Regions from separate parts of the Marinobacter salinisoli genome, predicted to be linked through region 1. Evidence: predicted binding sites of a transcription regulator. Region 1 holds the regulator's gene; each other region holds the start of a gene.
What was found. Region 1 encodes sigma-54, which starts transcription at its own class of promoters, with help from an activator protein. Its sites were predicted from a motif close to ANTGGCATNNANNTTGCTNT; they were not measured.
Positions count from the first base shown of each region.

Region 2: LPB19_RS04705 (CmpA/NrtA family ABC transporter substrate-binding protein) is a predicted target of sigma-54. The motif match lies at 2,930-2,949, and genes of this name have one in related genera.
Region 3: LPB19_RS08825 (sigma 54-interacting transcriptional regulator) is a predicted target of sigma-54. The motif match lies at 3,352-3,371, and genes of this name have one in related genera.
Region 4: LPB19_RS16810 (PEP-CTERM sorting domain-containing protein) is a predicted target of sigma-54. The motif match lies at 3,011-3,030, and genes of this name have one in related genera.

Region 1 covers NZ_CP071247.1:3,360,190-3,365,956, reverse strand. Annotated here, with positions in the region: gene mgtE (magnesium transporter) at 1-25, opposite strand, end outside; gene LPB19_RS15355 (HPr family phosphocarrier protein) at 121-390, opposite strand; gene rapZ (RNase adapter RapZ) at 398-1,282, opposite strand; gene ptsN (PTS IIA-like nitrogen regulatory protein PtsN) at 1,311-1,781, opposite strand; gene hpf (ribosome hibernation promoting factor) at 1,866-2,174, opposite strand; gene LPB19_RS15335 (RNA polymerase factor sigma-54) at 2,284-3,813, opposite strand; gene lptB (LPS export ABC transporter ATP-binding protein) at 3,971-4,696, opposite strand; gene lptA (lipopolysaccharide transport periplasmic protein LptA) at 4,674-5,231, opposite strand; gene lptC (LPS export ABC transporter periplasmic protein LptC) at 5,215-5,767, opposite strand, start outside.
Region 2 covers NZ_CP071247.1:1,045,763-1,051,529, reverse strand. Annotated here, with positions in the region: gene LPB19_RS04710 (nitrate reductase) at 1-2,522, opposite strand, end outside; gene LPB19_RS04705 (CmpA/NrtA family ABC transporter substrate-binding protein) at 3,145-4,476, shown strand; gene LPB19_RS04700 (ABC transporter permease) at 4,501-5,493, shown strand; gene LPB19_RS04695 (ABC transporter ATP-binding protein) at 5,505-5,767, shown strand, end outside.
Region 3 covers NZ_CP071247.1:1,924,861-1,930,627, forward strand. Annotated here, with positions in the region: gene ilvD (dihydroxy-acid dehydratase) at 1-1,153, opposite strand, end outside; gene LPB19_RS08825 (sigma 54-interacting transcriptional regulator) at 1,382-3,316, opposite strand; gene LPB19_RS08830 (ABC transporter substrate-binding protein) at 3,645-5,063, shown strand; gene ntrB (nitrate ABC transporter permease) at 5,066-5,767, shown strand, end outside.
Region 4 covers NZ_CP071247.1:3,668,980-3,674,746, forward strand. Annotated here, with positions in the region: gene LPB19_RS16790 (MFS transporter) at 1-355, opposite strand, end outside; gene LPB19_RS16795 (hypothetical protein) at 496-678, opposite strand; gene LPB19_RS16800 (hypothetical protein) at 864-1,067, shown strand; gene LPB19_RS16805 (patatin-like phospholipase family protein) at 1,126-2,019, shown strand; gene LPB19_RS16810 (PEP-CTERM sorting domain-containing protein) at 2,126-2,818, opposite strand; gene LPB19_RS16815 (rhodanese-like domain-containing protein) at 3,161-3,520, opposite strand; gene LPB19_RS16820 (DUF6635 family protein) at 3,610-4,572, shown strand; gene LPB19_RS16825 (glutathione S-transferase family protein) at 4,696-5,364, shown strand; gene LPB19_RS16830 (NUDIX hydrolase) at 5,373-5,767, shown strand, end outside.

The DNA of each region.
Region 1 (5,767 bases):
GACTTTTTTCCAGAATATCGGTCATGGATTACCTGCAGTCAGAAAACGCCTGCATTATAGCGGAGTTAGAGTCTATTGGTGAGGGGGACTTTCAGGTAAATGCTGCGCCCTTGAAGCGCCTTATTCTCCTTCACCAAAATAATCGTTGATGAGGTCGGTCAGCGCCTCAACCGCAGCCTCCTCATCGGGCCCATCGGCGACCAATTCGACCTCGGTACCCTTGCTGGCGGCCAGCAACATCACTTGCATGATGTTCTTGGCGTCCACGTCCCGGCCTTTGCCGTGAATTCGGACACTGCTGTCGAATTCCGACGCTTTGGCCACCAGCTTAGCCGTAGCGCGGGCGTGCAGGCCTAACTTGTTAATGATGGTGATGGGGCGGCGAATCATGGCGAGTTCAGTTGTGTTCCGGCAATTGCAGGTGCGGGAGTTCAGAGTGCCGGACCTGCACGTTGCTGTAGCGCTTTTGGAAATGCTCGCGCAGTTGCTCACTGACAAACACCGAACGGTGCTGGCCGCCTGTGCAGCCGATCGAAATGGTCATGTAACTGCGGTTGCTGTCGGCAAACGCCGGAAGCCAGCTCTCAAGAAAACCGATCAGGTCATCAACCATTTTCCGGCTGGCAGGTTCCTGCTCTAGAAAGTCGATTACCGGTTGGTCCAGGCCGGTATAGGTTCGCAGGCTGTGGTCCCAATAGGGGTTGGGCAGACAGCGCACATCGAACACGTAGTCCGAATCCAGTGGCACGCCATGCTTGAAGCCAAAGGATTGAAAAAGCAGCGCCAGTTCCTGATCTTTGCGCCCTACGACCCTCTGTTTGACCATGTCGCGCAACTCGTAAATCGAGGTGCCGGTGGTGTCGATATACAAGTCTGCCAGCTTGGAGAGGGGTTCGAGCAATTTCTTTTCGTTGTGGATGGCTTCCCGGAGGGAGGTTTTCTCATCACTCAGAGGGTGCTTGCGTCGTGTCGCGTGGAAGCGCTGAAGCAGGGACTGTTCGTCCGCATCGAGGAAAATAACCTCGACCGTCAAACCGGTGCCTTTGAGTCGCTCATGAATGTCTTCGAAATTGCTCAGCTCGCTAGACAGGTTGCGGGCATCAATGCTGACGGCCATTTTGCTGAGTCGACCCGGCTTGGCCTGGTCGGTCGCTTGTTGGGTCAGGGGCGACAACAATCCAATGGGAAGGTTGTCGATACAGTAATAGCCAAGATCCTCAAGGACATGGAGTGCTGTACTTTTACCGGAACCAGACCTGCCACTGACAACGATCAGTTTCATGGTGGGTTCAGCCTCCCTGAGTGGATGGTTACGAATTCGTTGCGGTCATCTGCTGGTAAAGGGTGCCGGGTGCATCGCATTGGCGAAGCCGGTCACAAAAGATCCGTTCGTTGAACTTCTCGGCCAGCTGGCTAAGCAGTTCGAGATGCTCGCTGGTGGCTTCTTTCGGCACGATCAGGGCAAAGATAAGGTCAACGGGCTGATTGTCGATGGCGTCGAACTCGATACCCTCCTCCAGGGTTACCAGGACGCCAATGACCCGATCGAGCCCTTCGAGCCGGCAGTGGGGAATGGCGATGCCCTGGCCAATGCCGGTGCTGCCCAGACGCTCCCGCGCAACAAGATTATTGAAAATCTGGCTTTCGTTGAGCGTGCTGTCGTGCTGATGGATTTGGTCGGCAATAAATTCCAGCACCCGTTTCTTGCTTGATGCAGAAACTTTGCAAAGCGTCAGTTCGGGCAAAAGGATATTGTCAATTGTCAGGGATGTGTCGCTCATGAATCGACTGCAGGTCGGTTAAAAAAAGCTGCGGCAGGGTAACCGTGCCGCAGCGCTCTTGGCTAATGCTGGTGAAAGCTCTGGCTACCGGGAACCGTTGCCGTGCTTTCGCTCCACGTTCTTTTCCTTGTGCTTGAGGATCTGACGGTCAAGCTTATCAATCAGGGAATCAATTGCCGCATACATGTCATCATTTTCAGCCTTTGCGTGAATTTCACCACCAACCACATGCATGGTTGCTTCCGCCATCTGGCGCACTTTCTCGACCTCCAGGGTAACCTGGCAGTTGTTGATGTGATCAAAGTGCCGCTCCAGCTTTTCGAACTTCTCTGAAACGTAATCCTTGAGTGCGGGAGTCAGTTCTACATGATGGCCTGAAATGTTGAGTTGCATAGGCGTCTCCTGTTGTCATCATGCCGTCCCAATGGGCCGGGCTGAAAGCCAGCGCAGCGGTGTGCGCCAGCGAAATTGTTCAGGGGCAGCCTTGGCAGACCGTATTCCCCTAAACCAGTCTTTTTCGTTCGTTGGATGGCGGAATGTGCATGGCTTCCCGGTATTTGGCTACCGTGCGTCGCGCCACCCTGATGCCCTGTTCTCCTAGCATGGCCGCAATTTTGCTGTCGCTCAACGGCTTTTTTGGTGTTTCCGCTGCGATCAGTTTCTTGATCATTGCACGGATGGCCGTCGAAGAACACTCCCCGCCTTCGTCTGTACTGACGTGGCTCGAGAAAAAATACTTCAGCTCGAAAATACCCCGGGGAGTGTGCATGTATTTCTGCGTGGTCACCCGGGAGATCGTCGATTCATGCATTTCCACCGCCTGCGCAATATCGGACAGGATGAGCGGTTTCATCGCCTCTTCGCCCTGATCCAGAAACCCCTGCTGGTGCTCGACGATGCGCGTAGCCACCTTCAGCAGCGTTTCGTTTCTGCTTTGCAGACTTTTGATGAACCACTTGGCTTCCTGCAGCTGATCTCTGAGATAGGTATTGTCGGCGCTGCTGTCCGCCCGCTTTATTAATGAAGCATAGCTCGCATTGACGCGGATGCGCGGTGCAATCTCGGGGTTTAGCTCAACCCGCCAGCGGCCATTGTGTTTCCGGACAATTACATCGGGAATCACGTAATCGGGTTCCGCCTGATCGATAACATCACCCGGACGCGGGTTGAGATTCGTGATCAGGGCGAGCACGTCACGAAGCTGGTCTTCTTTCAGCCGGCTCCGGCGAAGCAGTTGCGCGTAATCACGGTTGCCCAGCAGGTTAATGTAGTGGGTAATAACCAGTCTTGCCTGCGGCAGCCAAGGGGTTTCCGGTGGTAACTGGTTCAGCTGGATAAGCAGGCATTCCTGCAAATCCCGGGCAAATACGCCTGACGGATCGAAATGCTGCAGACGGTGCAGTACCGCCTCCACTTCGTCGAGTTCCAGCGGATCCTCGTCCTGCTCATCCATCAGGCCGGCGTGGATTTCTTCCAGCGGGCTGGTCAGATAGCCACGATCATCGACCGCATCCAGCAGGGCATGGGCAACAGCTGCGTCTCGTTCACTGAGAGGGGTCAGGTTCAGCTGCCACAGCAGGTGATCGTGCAGGGTCTCAGTCGGTGAATTCCGGGTCTCGAAGTCGTGATCATTTTCGTCATCGTTACGAGCGGCCGACGCCGGTGCTGATTGATAGATGTCGTCCCAGGCTGTGTCTACCGGGAGATCGTCGGGAATGTTGTCCGGTGCGTCATTCTCGGTGGACCAGTCGGGGCCGGTATCCGGTTCGTCCCAATCTTGCTCGGGGTCTGGCGCGGCGTCTCCGGTTACTTCGCTCTCAGCGGAGCTCTCGGCCTTTTCAGCGTCGTCACTGGTGGTGTCTGGCTGGTTGTCGTCGTCTTCCGACGTTTCCAGCATTGGGTTGGATTCCAGTGCCTGCTGGATCTCTTGTTGGAGATCGAGGGTAGATAGCTGCAGTAGCCGGATCGCCTGTTGAAGCTGGGGGGTCATCGTCAGGCTTTGACCCAGCTTTAACTGTAAAGAGGCTTTCATCACCATGGTTCAGGATCCGTTACTCATCAGCTCACGCGATTACGGAATGTGTAGTAAAACTCTATATGAGACCAGCGGTTGCGGAATTTTCGCCGGCTAGCAAGTTCTTTGCCGAGTTTACTCGGTAGCGATTGCCAAGACAATCTGGTGCAGGGTGTCACAGTCGGAATTCGTCCCCGAGATAGACTTCCTTCACCTGTTGATTGGCGAGGATGCTCTCGGCGTTTCCAGAGGCAATAATGTGCCCGCCGGACACAATATACGCGGTTTCGCAGATGTCCAGGGTTTCCCGGACATTGTGGTCGGTAATCAGCACGCCAATGCCTTTATCCCGGAGGTGTCGGATAATGTGTTTGATGTCGCTGACCGATATGGGATCGACCCCGGCGAAGGGCTCATCGAGCAGGATAAAAGCCGGCTCCATGGCCAGTGCACGGGCAATTTCCACGCGCCGGCGCTCACCACCGGACAGTGCCATGCCGGCGCTGTCACGGATGTGGGTAATGTGGAATTCTTCCAGCAGTTCTTCGAGCTTGTGTTCGCGCTCGCTTCGGCTCAGGCGTTTCCGGGTTTCCAGGATTGCCATGATGTTGTCACGTACTGACAGTTTTCGGAACACCGAGGCCTCTTGGGGCAGGTATCCAATGCCTTTTCTCGCGCGACCGTGCATGGGCAGGGGTGTGATGTCCTGTCCGTCGATGGTGATGCGGCCATGATCGGCAGGCACCAGACCCACAATCATGTAGAAGCAGGTCGTTTTACCTGCGCCGTTGGGGCCGAGCAGGCCAACGATCTCGCCGCTGCGAATCTCCAGCGAGACGTCAATAACCACTTTTTTCTGTTTGTAGCTTTTCGCCAGATTACTGGCTCTCAGAACTGCCATCGGATCCCTGTTTTTTGCTGGTGCTACGTGGCTGAATGACCATTTCGACACGGCCTCGACCGGAGCTGGTTTCGCTGCCACCCTCGGCGGTTACAACTCGACGGACGGTATCATAATGAATGACCTCTCCGCGGAACAGGTTCCCGTTCTGCTGTATGATGGCGTCTCGCTCGAACGTCAGTTCATTATCCGAGGCGGACCACTTAATACTAAGCGCCCGCGCATCGGTTTCACCCGATCCGTCCCGGGCTGGCTGCTGGTAGCGAGCAGGGCTGCCGGTGGCTTCCACCCGGTTGAGATCATTTCCGGACCGGTAAAGCACAACCCGGTCTGCGGTCAGGCGGGTTTTACCCTGAACCAGTTCGACGTCGCCGCTGTATGTGGCTATGCCCTGGCCATCATCCAGCCGGGCGCTGTCTGCGCTGACCCTGATCGGTTGGTCGGAGTCCAGGCTAAAGGCGGCGGCAGGGCCGGTAAGTGTCAGCGCGAAGGTGAGTGCCAGCGCCCCTCGGAGCCGCTTATTTGCCTGTTTCATAACGTCCTTCCACCTGGGATTTGAGTTCCACAATGCGTTCGTCGATCCATGCTTTCATACCTTTGGACCGGGTTACCCCGATTTTGTCGGCTATGGTAACCGGCGCTTCGGTGTAAACGATACCCAGATCGTTATCCAGCGTGAGGGATTCTGTGGTCAGGACGGTTTCCCGCTCCCCCAATTGCTGAAACACTCGCACGTTGCCGGTCAGGTACAATATCCCCTCGTTCTGCAGCAGGCTGCCGTCTTCGGCTTCGATTTGCCAGGGCGAGCCGGCCTGCTCGCTGAAAATATTGGCTTTTGGGGCCTCAACGGTGGCCAGGTTGCCCTCTTCAAACTGTTCAATACGCGGGCTGGTGAACTGGATTTCCAGCTCGCCGGCCTCGTTGTAAGAGGTATAGCTGCCATTCACGACAAAGCCATCGGGCTCCCGGTTGCCCCGCAGCTCTGCTCGATCATCGGCAGAGGGCGGTCGCTCGTCACTGCGCCAAAGCAGGAACAGGGTCGCCCCGACGGTGGCGATCAGTGCCAGTGAG
Region 2 (5,767 bases), 1.4 Mb from region 1:
CACACCAGAGCCCCGGTGTCCTCCACCTCGACCGTGCGGCCAGCCAGCAGGTATCGGCGCTGCTCGTCACTCAGCACGGTTGCGTTGAAGCACTGATCCAGCCAGGCCAGATCCGGCAGGGCCTCCGCGCAAGTATCCACCAGCAGCACCGCCTGCAACTGACCATCGACAATTCGGGCGGCACGGTATCGGCCGCTTGCCGGATCATCAACGAACACCTGTGGCCGGCCGCCGAGCCAGAGCTCCGACTCACGGGGCCAGTCCACCGGCTGGTTGCTGGCCAGCCACCAGCTGTCGCAGTGCAGTAATGGCTGACGTGCCCAGTAACCATCAGGGCAGACTGCCTCCGCACGCCAGCCGCTGGCATCGCGGCGCATCAGGCGGGCTTGCCAGCGGGTCGGCAGCGGCGCGAGATCCGCGACACCGTGTTTGCCCTCTGGCTGGCCGGAGATCGGGTCTGTCACCGGCTGCATCAGTTCGGTGGCGACGCCCCGGGCGGTGAACTGCCGGTTCCAGTGAATCGGCACGAACACCTCACCGGAGCGCTGGTCCGACGTGACGCGGACCCGCCCGACAAAGCTTTCACCGCTTGTCCCCGTCAGTCGGGCCAGTCCACCTTCCACCAGGGCATAGCGCCGGGCGTCCGTGGGATGAACCTCCATGAACGGTTCTGACCGGTGTGCCAGTAACCGCGGTGCCAATGCGGTACGGGTCATGGTGTGCCACTGATCACGGATGCGGCCGGAGTTCACGATCACCGGGTGCCGGTGCGACGGCCGCTGGCCGGGTGCCATCGTCTCAACCGGTACCATCCGTGCGCGGCCATCCGGCGTCGAGAACCCACCCTCGGAATACAGGCGCGCTGTGCCGGCGAAACGTCCGGCGGAATCCACCTGCACCGGCCACTGCACCGGCGTCATCTGGTCATACTCGGCTGCGGACAGGCTTGCCATCACGCCGATATCGAACTGACGCCGGCCACCACTGGCCGTCACCGACAGGCCCGAGAGCGCGGCATGTTCGCGGAAGATATCCACCGGCGCCTGATAAGCAAAGGCGTCGCCATGACCCAGGGCGTCGGCAACGGCGCTCATAATCCACCAGTCCGGGCGCACCTCGGCCGGCAGAGGCAGAAAACCGCGCTGGCGCGATATGCAGCGTTCGGAGTTGGTCACGGTGCCGTCTTTTTCGCCCCAGCCGGCGGCGGGCAGCAGGATATTGGCGTAGCGTGTGGTGTCGGTCTCGGCCATGCAATCGGAGACAATGACCGTCGGGCAACGCTCGAGCGCTGCCCGCACCCGGGCCGAATCGGGCAGACTGACCGCCGGGTTGGTGCCCATAATCCACAGCACTTTGATGTCGCCCCGGTGCACCGCCTCGAACAGGTCCACCGCTTTCAGGCCCGGCTGTTCCGGTATACCGCGACAGCCCCAGAATTCGGCCACACCTGTCCTGGCGCCGGGGGTGTCGTAGTCCATGTGCGCCGCCAGCGTGTTGGCCAGACCACCCACCTCACGACCACCCATGGCATTGGGCTGGCCGGTCAGTGACAACGGCCCGGCGCCGGGGCGGCCGATCCGGCCGGTGGCCAGATGGCAGTTAATAATGGCGTTGGCCTTATCGGTACCGGCATTGGACTGGTTGATGCCTTGCGAAAACGCGGTCACGGTGCGCGAGGTCTCGGCAAACCAGCGGTAAAACAGCTCCACATCGGCGTCCGGGAGGTCACACTGCCGGGCTACCGAAGCCGGGCTGGCCGCGGATGCCCGGGCGGCACCCATTGCCGCCTCGAAACCGGTGCAATGCCGGGCAACGTAGGCTTCATCCACGGCCCCTTCCTGCCACAACCAGTGCAGCAGGCCATTGAACAGGATGGTGTCGGTTCCCGGTTTCAGTTTCAGATGCAAATCTGCCAGCTCCGCGGTCGCGGTTCGGCGGGGATCGATCACCACGACCCGGCGGCCGGGGCGCGATGCGGCCTGCATCCGCTGGTACAGCACCGGATGGGCCCAGGCCGCGTTGCTGCCAGTCAGTACCAGCAAGTCCGCCAGCTCCAGGTCCTGATAACAGCCGGGCACGCAATCCTCACCGAACGCTCGTTTGTGGGCGGCCACGGCCGAGGACATGCACAGGCGTGAATTGGTGTCGACATGGGGCGTGCCGATGAAGCCTTTCGCCAGCTTGTTGGCGACGTAATAATCTTCGGTGAGCAACTGCCCCGACAGGTAAAAGGCGACCGACCCCGGGCCATGCGTTGCCAGCGCCTGAGCAATCGCCGTGGAGACTTCGGCGACAGCATCGGGCCAGCCGGTTTCCCGGCCATGCACGCGGGGGCGCAGTAGCCGGCCCGTTGGCACCAGGGTCTCGTGCAGGGCCGAGCCTTTCACACACAGACGCCCCAGGTTGGCCGGATGCCGGCTGTCTCCGGCCACGCCGTCGGTTTTGGCCATCACGCCACAGCCAACGCCGCAATAGGGGCAAGTGGTGTGCGTCGCGGCAGTGAGCGATACCGTGTTATCCACGCAGATCCTCCCGGGAAAACGCAAAAAGCCTGTGTCCTTGGATCCGCTGAATCGGATGCAAAGGGCACAGGCCTCGTCGCCATGATTAGATTGTGGGCGGAACGGTTATCCGCTCCTTTTGGAAAAAGATTGCAATAACGGGGCCATAGCTGCCGGGCCCGGTCCCGCCGCCGCGCAGCCGATGCAGACGTCCCCCAAAGCCTTGCCCACAGCGGCCCTGGGGCACGCCATCAATGCAGGGTTGGTCCGACAGCACCCACCGCCGTGCCATTGCGCCGCGCTCAGCGGCCTCAAGTTAGTGCGGCAACGCAAGAGGTCGCACCAAAACCGAACACGCTGCCGGGAGTCAGCCACAGGCCCGCGCACCGAAAAATCCTTTAGCCTCTGTTTTTGTTGAGGTTTCCCCTGATGGCACAGAGTGTGCTCAGGGCTAACTGACGAATACACAAACGAAAAATCAGGGCCTCTGTTGCAAGAGCGCTCCGCAGGCATAGGCGCCTGTCTTCCGGTCCACGGAGGACAGGCGCTTTTTTTTCGACAGCAGAAAGTCGAGAGGTAGGACACCATGAAGACACAGCAGACAGACAGAAAAGGAACACTCAGGAAACTGGCCGGCGTAGCCATGGCGGCCTCACTGATCGCCGGTGTTGGGCCGGTGCAAGGCGCCATCGGCGAGCCCGAAAAAGCCGACCTGAAACTCGGGTTTATCAAGCTGACCGATATGGCACCGCTGGCGGTGGCCTGGGAACAGGGCTTCTTTATGGACGAAGGCCTGTTTGTGGAACTGGAAGCACAGGCCAACTGGAAAGTGCTGCTCGACCGGGTGATTACCGGCGAACTCGATGGCGCCCACATGCTGGCCGGACAGCCTCTGGGCGCCACCATTGGCTACGGCACCCAGGCTAACATCATTACCGCCTTCAGCATGGACCTGAACGGCAACGGCATCACCGTATCCAACGATGTCTGGGACACCATGAGCCAGCACATCGAAAAAGAGGGCGACAAGCCGGTTCACCCGATCAGTGCCAGCGCCCTCAAGCCGGTGGTTGAGCAATCGCGCGCCAAAGGTGAACGGTTCCGCATGGGCATGGTCTTCCCGGTGTCCACCCACAACTACGAGTTGCGTTACTGGCTGGCCGCCGGCGGCCTGCACCCGGGCTTCTACGCGCCCCAGCGCGGTGACACCAGTGGCACCCTCGAAGCAGACGTGCACCTGTCGGTAACTCCGCCACCACAGATGCCAGCCACCATGGAAGCCGGCACCATCGCGGGTTATTGCGTGGGTGAGCCCTGGAACCAGCAAGCGGTGTTCAAAGGCATAGGGGTGCCGGTGATCACCGACTACGAAATCTGGCCCAACAACCCGGAAAAGGTCTTCGGTGTCACCGAATCCTGGGCCGAAGAAAACCCGAACACTCACCTGCGCCTGTTGCGCGCCATGATCCGTGCTGCGCACTGGCTGGATGAGAACAACAACGCCAACCGCGAAGAAGCCGTCGAGATTCTCGCCCGGCCAAGCTACGTAGGAGCGGATGCCGAGGTCATCGCCAACTCCATGACCGGAACCTTCGAGTATGAGAAAGGCGATGTCCGGGAAGTGCCGGACTTCAATGTGTTCTTCCGCTACAACGCCACCTATCCGTACCCGTCCGACGCCATCTGGTACCTGAGTCAGATGCGCCGCTGGGGCCAGATCGCTGAGGCCAAGCCGGACGACTGGTACATGCAGACCGCCGCCAAGGTCTATCGCGGCGATATCTACGCCCAGGCCGCGCAGTCATTGATCGACGAAGGTCTGCTCAGCGCCGAGGACTTCCCTGACTTCAGCGAAGAAAACTTCGAACGTCCGTTCCAGGGCGAGCTGATTGATGGTGTGGCCTTCACCCCGCGCCAGCCCAACGCTTACATCGACAGCTTTGATATCGGCCTGAAAGGCTCCGACACACCGTAACCGGGCGTCGTCCAGGAGAGTACTATGAACACGCTAACCACCACCGCCCGTCCCGAGCAAAACGTCTGGCTGAAATCCCTGGCCAGCCGCTTTGCCGGCATCGACTGGGCCCAGACCGCCAGGCAGCTGTTGCTGCCTGCGCTCGGCATCCTGATCTTCCTCGGCTTCTGGCACCTGACCGCGCCGCGCATCGACACCTCTCTGGGGGCGTTTCCGGGGCCGGCCCAGGTCTGGGAGCAGGGCGGTCAACTCTGGCAGGAGCATGAAAACCAGCGTGAACGGGCGGACAAGTTCATTACCATGCAGGAAGAACGCAACGCCCGCATCCTGGCCAAGAACCCGGACGCCGAGGTCAAGATCCGCGACTACCCCGGTGCGCCAACCTTCATTGATCAGATCGGCACCAGCCTGGTCACCGTGCTGGCCGGCTTCGTGCTGGCAACGCTCATCGCCGTTCCCCTGGGCATCGTGTTCGGACTGAACCGGCATTTCCAGGCTGCGGTAAACCCGCTGATCCAGGTGTTCAAGCCCGTGTCGCCGCTGGCCTGGCTGCCACTGGTGACCATGGTGGTCTCGGCCACCTACGTCAGCGACGATCCCCTGTTCGAGAAATCCTTCCTGACCTCCATGATCACCGTCACCCTGTGCAGCCTCTGGCCGACATTGATCAACACCAGCGTCGGCGTGGCGGCGGTGAACCCGGACCTGCTGAACGTCTCCCAGGTGCTGCGGCTCCCCTTCCTGACCCACGTGCGCAAGGTGGTGCTACCGTCGTCCGTGCCGATGATTTTCACCGGCCTGCGGGTGTCTCTGGGGATTGCCTGGATGGTGCTGATTGCCGCGGAAATGCTGGCCCAAAGCCCCGGCCTCGGCAAGTTCGTCTGGGACGAATTCCAGAACGGCAGCAGTCAGTCCCTGAGCCGGATCATGGTTGCGGTACTGACCATTGGCTTCATCGGCTTTCTGCTGGACCGAGTCATGCTGCTGATCCAGAAAAAAGTCGCCTGGAACGAATAACGGAGAACACCATGAGTAAAACCCATCTGGAACTGACCGGCGTCGACATGAGTTTCGACACCCCCAAGGGCTCTTTCCTGGCGCTGGACAACATCAATCTCAAGATCAAGAAAGGCGAGTTTGTCTCACTGATCGGCCACTCCGGCTGCGGCAAATCCACCGTGCTGAACATCGTTGCGGGACTGCTGCAGGCCACTCGGGGCGGCTGTGTGCTGGACGGCCACGAAGTGAACGCACCCGGCCCGGAGCGGGCCGTGGTGTTCCAGAACCATGC
Region 3 (5,767 bases), 1.4 Mb from region 1:
TGCCATAGAGAATGCGCAAATGGCTGTCGGCTTTGATGGGGTTGTCGAAGGCATGAATGATCTGCTGGTCTTCGGGGTAGGGCGTCACATCGGCCAGATTCTCGGCCAGGGTTTTGCCGGTCACTGTCAGGCAGTCGCCATGCAGCAGGCCCCTGTCGAGCAGCATTTTCATCAGTGGCTGGATGCCGCCGATGGCCACCAGTTCCGACATCATGTAATGCCCGGACGGGCGAAGGTCTGCGAGTACCGGTACCTGTTTACCGATGCGCACGAAATCGTCCAGCGACAACTCCACGCCCATGGTGCTCGCCATGCCCAGAAGGTGCAGCACCGCATTGGTTGAGCCCCCAAGTGCAATGACCACGGTAATCGCGTTCTCGAAGGCTTCCCGGGTCATGATGTCCGAGGGTTTGATATCTGCGTCGAGCAGTTTGAGCACGGCGGCACCGGCGGCTTCGCAGTCGGCCAGCTTGCTGTCGGAGACGGCATTCTGCGCCGAACTGCCGGGCAGGCTCATGCCCATGGCTTCGATGGCGGAGGCCATGGTGTTGGCGGTGTACATGCCGCCACAGGAGCCGGGCCCGGGGATCGCGGTTTCCTCGATCTGTTTGACTTCGATCAGATCCATGTTGCCGCGGGCGTGAGCACCCACTGCCTCGAATACCGAAATGATGTCGGTATGGTTGTCGCCGGGCATGATGGTGCCGCCGTAGACAAACACTGCGGGCCGGTTCAAGCGGGCCAGGCCCATGATGCAGCCGGGCATGTTCTTGTCACAGCCGCCGATGGCCACCAGGCCATCGAAGCCCTCGCAGCCGGCGACGGTTTCGATGGAATCGGCAATCACTTCACGGGAAACCAGGGAATATTTCATGCCCTCGGTGCCGTTGGCGATGCCGTCTGAGATGGTGATGGTGTTGAAAATCAGGCTTTTGCCACCGGCCGCATCGGCACCTTTGGAGGCTTCGCGGGCGAGGCCATCGATGTGCATATTGCACGGTGTGAGGTTACTCCAGGTCGAGGCGATACCGATCTGGGGTTTCTGGAAATCCTCATCGGTAAAGCCGACCGCCCGCAACATGGCCCGGCTGGCGGACTTGTTGATGCCATCTACTACCGGTGCGGAATGCTGGCGCCGTTTGTCCGTCGTCATGGTCAATTCCTCGTGGTCCGTTCAAGCTGTCCGGAGCGGTGTCACAGCTACTGGCATCAGCTCAACACCTGCCCCGGCATGCAGTTTTTCCAACTGAAACTGAAGCATAGCAACTGGCCGTGAACCCTCCAATGTTCGCATCCGGTGTAGATGCTCAGCGAGTGAGTCCCATACCGTTGCCGAGACACGGAGACCGCGCATCCGTGTTCTCAGAAGTGATCCGAAGAGTCACTCAGCTGCGTCACGGAAAGCCCGACAGTCGACTTTCATTTTCTTCAGGCGTGAGGTCAGTGTGGTGGGTTTGACCCCCAGCAGAACAGCGGCGCCATCGTCGCCGAAAACACGGCCTCCGGTCATTTGCAGGGCCCGTATCAGGTTGTCCTTTTCCAGTCGTCGCAGCTCCTGTTCTGTCATCAGTTCGCCGCTGAAATGACGGGCCGGGGGGCGCGTGGGGGTGGACGCTGAATCCTCGTCAGCGCCGGAAAGCTCGACATCCAGCTTGGTGTCCCCGGTAATCACCAGGCGTTCAATCACGTTTTCCAGCTCACGGACATTGCCCGGCCAGCTGTAGGCTGACAGCAGTTCCACATCGCGGTTGCGCAGCTGAAAATAGGGCCGGTTAAACTTCTGGCTGGCACGGTTCACAAACTCCTGCGCCAGCAGGGGAATGTCTTCCACACGGCGGCGCAGAGGCACCGATTCGATGGGGAAGACGTTGAGCCGGAAGTAGAGGTCTTCCCGGAACGTGCGCTCCCGGCTCTCGGCTTTGAGGTCCCTGTTGGTGGCGGCAATCACCCGCACGTCCACCGCACGAGTGCGGTTCTCGCCCACGCGTTCGAATTGCTGATCCTGCAAAACCCGCAATAGCTTGCCCTGAAGCTCCAGAGGGATTTCGCCTACTTCGTCGAGGAACAGGGTGCCGCCGTCGGCCAGCTCGAAGCGGCCGACCCGATCGCTGACGGCGCCGGTAAATGCCCCTTTGATGTGCCCGAAAAACTCACTTTCAAACAAGTCCTTGGGAATAGCGGCACAGTTTACCCGGATAAGCGGACGATCCCGCCGTTCGCTGGCCTGGTGGATAGCCCGGGCGATCAGCTCTTTGCCGGTGCCGGATTCGCCGGTAATCAGCACGTTGGCGTCGGTGGGCGCCACCAGTCCGATCCGCCGGACAATGCCTTTGATGGCTTCGCTCTGGCCCACCAGCTCATGGAAATGGTGCTCGGCGCTCAGCTCTTCCTGAAGATAAGCGTTCTCCATTTCCAGGCGGCGCTTGAGACTCTCTACTTCTTCCAGCGCCTGTTTCAGTTCGTCTCTGGCCTCCAGCCGGGCCGAAATATCCCGAAACACGACCACCGCGCCAATGGGGTGTCCGCTGTCCAGAATCGGGGTGCTGGTGTATTCCACCGGAAACCCGGTGCCGTCTTTGCGCCAGAAATAATCCTCATCGACCCGCCGCACCGCAGCTTCGCGGAAAGCGCCATAGATCGGACAGTCCTTAAGCGGATACAGGGAACCGTCTTCGTGGGAATGGTGGGCGACCCGGTGCATCACCCGGCCCATCAGCTCATCCGCCCGCCACCCCAGCATCCGTTCAGCGGCAGGATTCACGAAGGTGGTCCGGCCCTCGGCGTCGACACCGTAGATGCCTTCGCCGACCGCATGAAGAATCAGCTGGTTCTCCCGCTCCATATCCCGGAACAGTTCCTCCACCCGACGCCACTCGAGCAGGCCGCCCTGATGGTAGCGATTCACCTCGTGGCGTTCGCGAAGGGTGCGCAGCTGCTGACTGTCCCGCAGCAACAGCAGCAGGGTGAGCGACTCCCCGCCGCCGGTACGGGCGGCAGAGATTTCCAGGTCCACGGAGTGACCGTCCCGGTGCCGGAGACTGAAATCCCGGCTCCAGCCCTGGTTGCGGAACAGGGTTTCTTCCGTGAACGCGATGAGCGAGGGCCGTTGTCCCGGGAAAAGGCCGGTGCAGGCACTGCCAATCAATGACTGCCGGTCAATGCCTGCCAGGCGGGCCATGGCGCTGTTGGCGGCAAGAATCCGGTCATTGTCTGCATCGACCAGTAAAGCTGCCTCGGGCAACTGCTCGATCCAGCCCGAGGATGGCGCACGGGTTACCGGCTGATGGCGAACGGGTGTCGGCTGTGTGGGCTGCATCGCTTGTCCTTCCCTGAGTACGAATCAGTGAGATAGAAACAAGGGGCGTGCCAACTACGAAAATTCGTTCCATTGACTACGAAAAATCGTCGAGTACGAAAAATCGTAGTTGGCGTGACCTTCCGAGTTTAAAAAATAAGTTAATAAAAACAGTTTTCTATGTGTTTTCTGGTTCGCTGGCACGAACTCTGCGTTAGAGAACCTCAGAAGGAGCGCCGGAAGCTTTGGCGGGTATGCCTGAACGCGAGTGTTGCTCGCATTGGGGCGAAACCTGTCAGTTGCACCGAAATGGCGCGGTGAATGACCAAAAAGATAAAGGAGCGTGCCCATGACCATGAACAGCCTCGGAAACCCGTTCGATGGTGATCAGTCCCTGATTCACTCGAAAACCTGCGAATGCCCGACCTGCCAGCCAGGCACCGGTGCAAGCTTGTTGATGCCAGCAACCGAAAAGGTGCAGGAAGCCAAAGCCTCGGATGCGCCGACCGATTCGGAGGCCATGCTGGATCGTGCCATTGAGAGCGCGGTGGTTCGTTCGGTATTCGGCCACAACGATTTTGATCGCCGCAGTTTCATGAAAATGATGGGCGCCGGTTCCGCCGCTGCGTTGCTGGGCAGCGTTTTCCCGATGGACAAGGCCAAGGCGGCTGTGAAGGAATCCCTGGGGAAGCTGGAGAAAACCAAACTGAACGTCGGATTCGTGCCGATCACCTGCGCCACGCCCATCATCATGGCCCACCCGATGGGCTTCTATGAGCGCTACGGCCTTGATGTCACCGTTACCAAAACCGCCGGTTGGGCGGTCGCCCGGGATAAATCCCTGGCCGGCGAATACGACGCCTCGCACATGCTGACCCCCATGCCCCTGGCGATGACCATGGGCGCCGGTTCCACCCCCGAGCCTTACATCATGCCGGCGGTTGAGAACATCAACGGTCAGGCCATCGTGCTGCACGTTGACCACAAGGACAAGCGAGATCCGAAAGACTGGAAAGGCTTCAAGTTCGGTGTGCCGTTCGAATACTCCATGCACAACTTCCTGCTGCGGTACTACCTGGCCGAGAACGGAGTGGATCCGGACAAAGACGTGCAGATTCGGGTGGTTCCACCGCCCGAGATGGTGGCCAACCTGCGCGCCGGTAATCTGGATGGCTATCTGTCGCCAGACCCGTTCAACCAGCGTGCGGTGTGGGAGAAAGTCGGCTTCATCCACATCCTGACCAAGGACATCTGGGAAGGCCATCCGTGCTGCGCCTTCGCCTGCAGCCAGAAGTTCGCGACCGAGAACCCGAATACCTACGGCGCCCTGCTGCGTGCAATCATCGACGCCACCCAGTACTCCCAGAGCACCGAAAACCGTAAGGAAATCGCCGAGGCTATTGCCCCGAAGAATTACCTGAACCAGCCGGTGCCGGTGATTCAGCAGGTGCTGACCGGTTACTACGCCGATGGCCTGGGCGAGGTGCAGAACGTGCCCGATCGCATCGATTTCGATCCGTTCCCCTGGCACTCGATGGGCGTGTGGATACTGACCCAGATGAAGCGTTGGGGTTATATCGAGGGCGACGTGGACTACAAGGCCATTGCGGAGCAGGTCTATCTGGCCGGCGAGACTGGCAAGCTGATGCAGGAGATGGGCTACTCCGCGCCGAGCGAAACCTACAAGACCCACACCATCATGGGCAAAACCTTTGATCCGGCCAAACCGGAAGAGTATGCCCGCAGCTTTGCCATCGGGAGGGTGTAACCATGGCGTCCCTGAACGTTCGGGCTGCTGTCGTTTCCATCACGTTCCTGATTCTGGTGCTGGGCATGTGGGAGATGTCTGCCCAGGCACCGGAAGCCGAAACGGCGATGACCGAGTACGAGCGTCTGATGGGCGGGGCTGATCAGGAGTCCCGGGTGCCACCCCCGTCCAAGGTGATTGCCTTGGCGTGGGAGGAATTGTCTGACCCCTTCTACGATGCGGGTGCCAACGACAAGGGCATCGGCATTCAGTTGGCCTACTCGATCTATCGGGTGTTGACCGGGTATCTGGCGGCCATGGCTATCGCCTTGCCAATTGGATTTCTGATCGGCATGTCGCCGCTGATGTACAAGGCGCTGAATCCCTACATCCAGGTCTTGCGGCCCATCTCGCCGCTGGCCTGGATGCCACTGGCCCTGTTCATCATTCAGGATTCCGATGCCTCGGCCATCTTCGTGATTTTCATCTGCTCCATCTGGCCCATGTTGCTCAATACCGCTTTTGGTGTGGCCAACGTGCGGGAGGACTGGATCAACGTGGCGCGCACCCACGAGTTGGGGCCGCTACGCACCGCGCTCACCGTGATCCTGCCCGCAGCGGCGCCGACGATTCTCACCGGCATGCGCATCTCCATCGGTATTGCCTGGCTGGTGATTGTGGCCGCCGAAATGCTCGTGGGTGGCACTGGCATTGGCTACTACGTG
Region 4 (5,767 bases), 310 kb from region 1:
TCAATGCCGGCATCATCAGGCCAGTGCAGATGCCGCAAGCGAAGACGCCCACGCCGAGAGACAAGGCACCGGTGGACTGACTGATCAGCACCAGTCCTGCAACGCCAAAGCTACCGGATATAACCGCAGCGTTGCGGGCACCCAGACGAATCGCCACCCACGGCGCGACCAGCGAGGCCAGCAGGAAACTGATAAGTGGCAGCGAGCCAATAATACCGATCAGGCGGGGCGTCAGTTCCAGTTCGCTTCGGATCGGCGGCACGAACAGACCGAAGGCAAAGCGTGCCAGGCCATAACTGATCGCGGTCAGCGCCGCTCCAAACAGGGCAAATCCGAGGCTTGAGACCGACTTCACGGTATCGTCTCCGGGGCTGAGTATTTAACAACCAGTTCCCCGAGCCTAGAAGCTGTGCCCGCTGGCTTCAAATACGCGGCAATGAAGAAGCTCAGCCTGAGAGGTGGCCGCCTCAAGCTATGACATGGATGCCATGTGCTTCAGCCGAAAACGTGCCGCAAGAACTGCAACACCAGAATCAGCATCATCAGCGGAATAAACCAGCGCGTGAGATGGCCATAGTTCTTCGGCTCGCCGCCCCTGGCCGCGTATTTTTCCAGCAGCGGAATAATTACGATCAGAGCAATGAACAGCACCGCAAGAATCGTCAGCAATGTACCCATGGCCAATCTCTCCCTAACGTCAGCCGGAACACGTTCATACCGTAAAACGCCCCCGGTTCGCCGTCAAAACGGCGTCACTGTGAACGGCGCCCGGTTTCGTGCATTCTGCGGCCTAATTCCTTGAATTCCGGTGCGTCTCGAAGCAGCCTATCCAGCATACGGGCAACGAACTGGAATTACCCGCTATGGACACCGCATTACTGGTATCGGGGCTGGTTTTCAGCGCCGTTGGCATTGGCTACCTGGTTTACGGCCGACGACAGTCAAACATGGCCGCACGCTGGAGCGGCTTTGCGCTGATTCTGTACCCTTACCTGATGACCAATGTCTACACAATGATCGCCGTGGGCGTTGGGCTGATGCTGGTTCCAAGGTTTGTCGACCTGTAGCAATCATTTAGAATCGCTCGTTCGGATTCCCCTTTCACAACACAGCAGGCGCCGGTACATGAAGTTCAATCCCTTTAATACCCGAATCGGCCTGGCCCTTGGCGGCGGTGCAGCGCGGGGCATCGCTCACATAGGGGTGCTGAAAGCCTTCGAAGAAGAACAGATCCCGATTCACTGCATCGCCGGCACCAGCTCCGGGGCATTGGTGGCCAGCTACTACGCCTTCGGACGCCCGATCGACTCCATCCTGTCCATTGGCTCCACACTGAACCTTTCCAAGATCACCAAATTCACCCTGGAGCGCGGCGGCCTGTTCAGCACCCAACCGATCCGGGAAATGATCCAGCGGGATCTCGGGGATTGCCGCATCGAAGACGCCCATATTCCCCTCGCTATCTGCGCCACGGATATCGAAACCGGAGAACAGCTGATCTTCCGCAAGGGGAACCTGGCGGATGCCGTTTGTGCGTCCATGGCCGTGCCGGGCCTGTATGTGCCGGTGGAGATCGACGGCCGGATTCTGGTGGACGGCGGGCTGGTTGAGAATGTGCCGATTTCGCCACTGAAGCGCATGGGCGCCGGTATTACCGTGGCCGTGGACCTGAGCCATGTCAGCCGCTACCCGAAACCGAAAGACACCTTCGATGTGATCAGCAACGCCATCAACATCGGCATTGACTTCAATACGCGCAAACAATTGAAAAAGGCAGATATCGCGGTACCGCTGGACCTGAGCCGATACAGCCAGACCAACAACGCCAAATGCGTGGACGAGCTGTGCATGGAAGGCTATTACCCGATGAAGAACCGAGTTGGGCGGCTGCTCTGGCACAAACGGATGAATCTCCTCATCAACCTGCTGAAAACCGCCCGGGACCTGCTGCCGCTCAAGGTGCCTGAAATCATCAAAGATCTGAAGCGCCACGCTCTGGCGGTCCGTCATCGAAGCTGAACCAAACAGATACCCAGACGACAACGCCGCTTGGGTTGGCAACAAAAAAGGCTGCCCCGGTGGGGCAGCCTCAACTCTAACAAAGGTGTTTCAGACCGAGATCGGCTTACGCCTTGCTCCGCCGACGCCTGACGCTCAAACCAAGCAGGCCAAGACCAAGCAGTGAAAGCGCCGCTGGCTCGGGCACATAGGAGATGGCTTCAACGTAGCTGCTGTGCGGATCCCAGCCCGACGCCGCAATTGCCCAGTACTGGTAAGACATGGTCTGACCGGTAGCAATGTATTCCAGGTCAGTAGGCTGAACCTGATCGGGGAAGATGTTCATGTACGTGGATTTGTCGGAACTTACGTAAACATTGAACAGGGCATTCGCAGAGTTCTTGATGTCTCCGCCAAGGACCCCGTCTACCGTCTCTCTGTGATCCCCGTTCAGCCAGAAGGTATCCACCGTCACTGCGGACATGAAGTCGAAAAACAGGACTTCATCTTTCCCGGGATCACTGCCAAAGTTTGATGAAAAGCTATCCGAATCACCCGCGCAGGTAGGGCTCTCTGAACAGACACCCAGGCCGCCGTGATTGGGGCTCAAATCCTGATCGACGGTCGTAAGGAGTATGTCTCCCCGAAGAAAGGACCCAGTGTTCAAATTATCACCGACCGAGCGCCCACCGTACACATCAAAGTCATTGAATTCTAACACCATGCCGTAGCGATCCGGGTTACCCGAATTCGCGGCGGTTGCCGTCTCAACGATGCCCATTTTCGGTGTACCGCCGTTGTTGCCATCGAAAATGATCATGGTCGCGTTTGCTGACGTCGCCCCCAACGCGAGTAAGGAGCTTAAGGCTAAGGCTCTTTTGAGTTGTTGCATTGCGCTGTCCTTTTTCTTGCTTCACAGAGAAGTCGAAACTTCTTAGCCGTGCGCGGCCTTCGAATTCGTTTATCGCGGTGAAATTTCGATTCTTGTTGTCATTCCACCTCACGGCTACCAGAAGCAAGTTTTGCACCAGCCATAAACCGACATTTTTTTATGTCGCTAAATCATTCCCTTATCAGTCGTCGACACACGCCATCTACGTCAGGCCGCTACCATCTGTTTAATATTTCGACACACCTCAACCGTTGGCACACTGACCGAATCTCAAGCGTCCCCCAGATGGGCGATCAGGTCATCGCAGCTGCAATCAATCACACTGACGCTGTTAAAACCCATGCGTTCGAGAGATGCTGCGGCCAGCGCTGCCCGGCCACCGGTGGCACAGTGCAGGAGGATGGGCCGGTCCGGATCGGTGGTGTGCTCAGTAATTTTCATTTCCAGCACGCCGCGCGGAATATTGATGGTGCCGGCGACACGTTTCTCAGCCACTTCACCCGGCTCACGCACATCGATGACAAGGGCATCAGCGTTATTGGCCAGCAGCTCTCTGGCCGCCTGGGGTGTCAAGCAATGCACAGAAGCCTTGGTTTCTGCAACGATTTCCTGCAGGGTTTTCAGATTCATGATTCGTTACTCCTGTTTGCCTTATGGCCGGTCTATCTGGATTACGGTTTAATACACCCGCCACTCATTTGCTGTAGATACGCGCCACTATGCCCGTTGTTACGCCACCCCCGCAAACCATCCCGAACGCCGAAATCACGCAGGCCATTGGCACAGGGGTCGAACGCTATTTCGACGACTGCCGGGCACGGATTCCAGGGTTCATCGACCGGCATTTCCGCTACCCCGGCGCCATCGCCACCAACCGGAAAGCACTGGGCTGGGACATGCTCAAGGCACCGGCAAATCTGCTCTGGGCACCCTTTTTCGCACTGGCATGCCTGTTAAAATTACTGACGCAGGGCCGACGCCGGCTGGGTTGGCTGCATAGCTTGGCCGATCGGGTGCCGGCCGGATTCACCACCACGGTACAGCAGCACATCTCGGACCTGATTCTGATGGACCTGCTGAACAACGGTGCGCAAGGCTCGTTGCTGGAGCGTCATCTGATTGAAGCGCTGGAGGCGGTTTATGCCCGCCATTGCCGCGAGCCGGTTGATCATCGGGCGTTCACCACAACCATTGAACCACTGATCTCGGACGCTCTCAGCCAGTACCGGGTGACCCGCACCGCCTCGGCCGATATTACCAACAGCATTTCCTGCACCGTGCTCGGTGCGTTTGCCTTCCAGAAGTTCACCCCCGGCGGAATTGGCATTGGCATGGTGCTGGCGGCGATGCTAGCCAAGGCCCTGGCCGCGCGGGACTTCATCCTGGGTGAAACCATCGGCACCTGGTACTACAGCTGGTTCCCTCCCGAACCATCAGTGGCAACCACCGCCGGCGCACTGCTGGTCGTAATGGGGACGCTGTCGGCGTTTGCGGCCCTGTCGGGCATGATCTTCGATCCGGTGCAGGCGGTCGTTGGCTTGCATCGCCGGCGTCTGCACAAGCTGCTGGATCACCTGCAAAGGGACTTCGCGGACCGCACCCGGACCAGCTTCCGCCCGAAAGACCAGTTCGTCGCCCGGATTCTGGACACCTTTGACTTGATTCGATCAGGCTTGCTCTAGGGAGCCCAGGCTCATGCTTTTGTTCCAAAAAAGCGACCCACAACACACGGAAAGTGAACCAAACAATCATTTGCACCCTACTCTGCTACCCTGCCCATTCTTTTGATGCACAAGGAGTTCTGCATGATTACCGTTCATCACCTCAACAATTCCCGCTCGCAACGCGTGCTCTGGATGCTGGAGGAGCTGGGGGTGCCCTACGAGATTCAGCGTTACGAACGTGATCCCAAAACCATGCTGGCCCCTGACAGCCTCAAGAAGATTCACCCGCTCGGCAAGTCGCCGGTGATCACCGACGGCGACCTGGTGGTGGCCGAATCCGGCGCCATCATCGAGTACCTGGCCCACACTTACGGCAAAGACACCATGCTGCCCCCCAACGGCGGTCAGGCGTGGCTGGATTACACCTACTGGCTGCATTACGCCGAAGGCTCCCTGATGCCCCCACTGGTGATGCGTCTGGTGTTCGAAAAGGTGAAAACCAGCCCGATGCCATTCTTCATCAAGCCGGTAGCGAAAGGCATTGCCGACAAAACCAACCAGGTATTCATTGGCCCAATGATCAAAACCCACCTGGATTTCGTCGAAGCCCACTTGGCCAGAAACACCTGGTTTCTGGGGGATAACCTGAGCGCCGCTGATGTCCAGATGAGCTTCCCGCTGGAGGCCTCCGTCGCACGGGGTATCGTCGGCACCAGCCGACCGAGCATCACCGCCTGGGTAGAGAAGGTGCACGCCAGACCTGCCTACCAACGGGCCCTGGAAAAAGGCGGCGACTATGACTTCGCCTGAGCAGCGGCTTGGCAGGCAATAGAGGACACCGTTCCGCACCCTCAAACCGCTGGAGCCTGAGACCCCGGGAGATCCCGTTCCGGCGTCGCATGACCCGGGCCGCCGTGGCGCTGATCTACCGGCGGACGGATAACAGCGGCACACAGCTGCTGTTTATCCAGCGCGCCCGGCGGGAAGGCGATCCCTGGTCCGGGGATATGGCCTTCCCAGGCGGCCGCATGCAACCGGAAGACGCCAGCCCCCGGGCCACCGCCGAACGGGAAACCCTGGAAGAGACCGGCCTCGACCTGGGTCGCCATGGCCGTTTCCGGGCCCGCCTTTCCGACTTGATAACCCGCCACCATAGCCGCTGGCGACCAATGGTCGTCACCCCCTACCTCTACGAATGGAAAGGCCCGAAAGC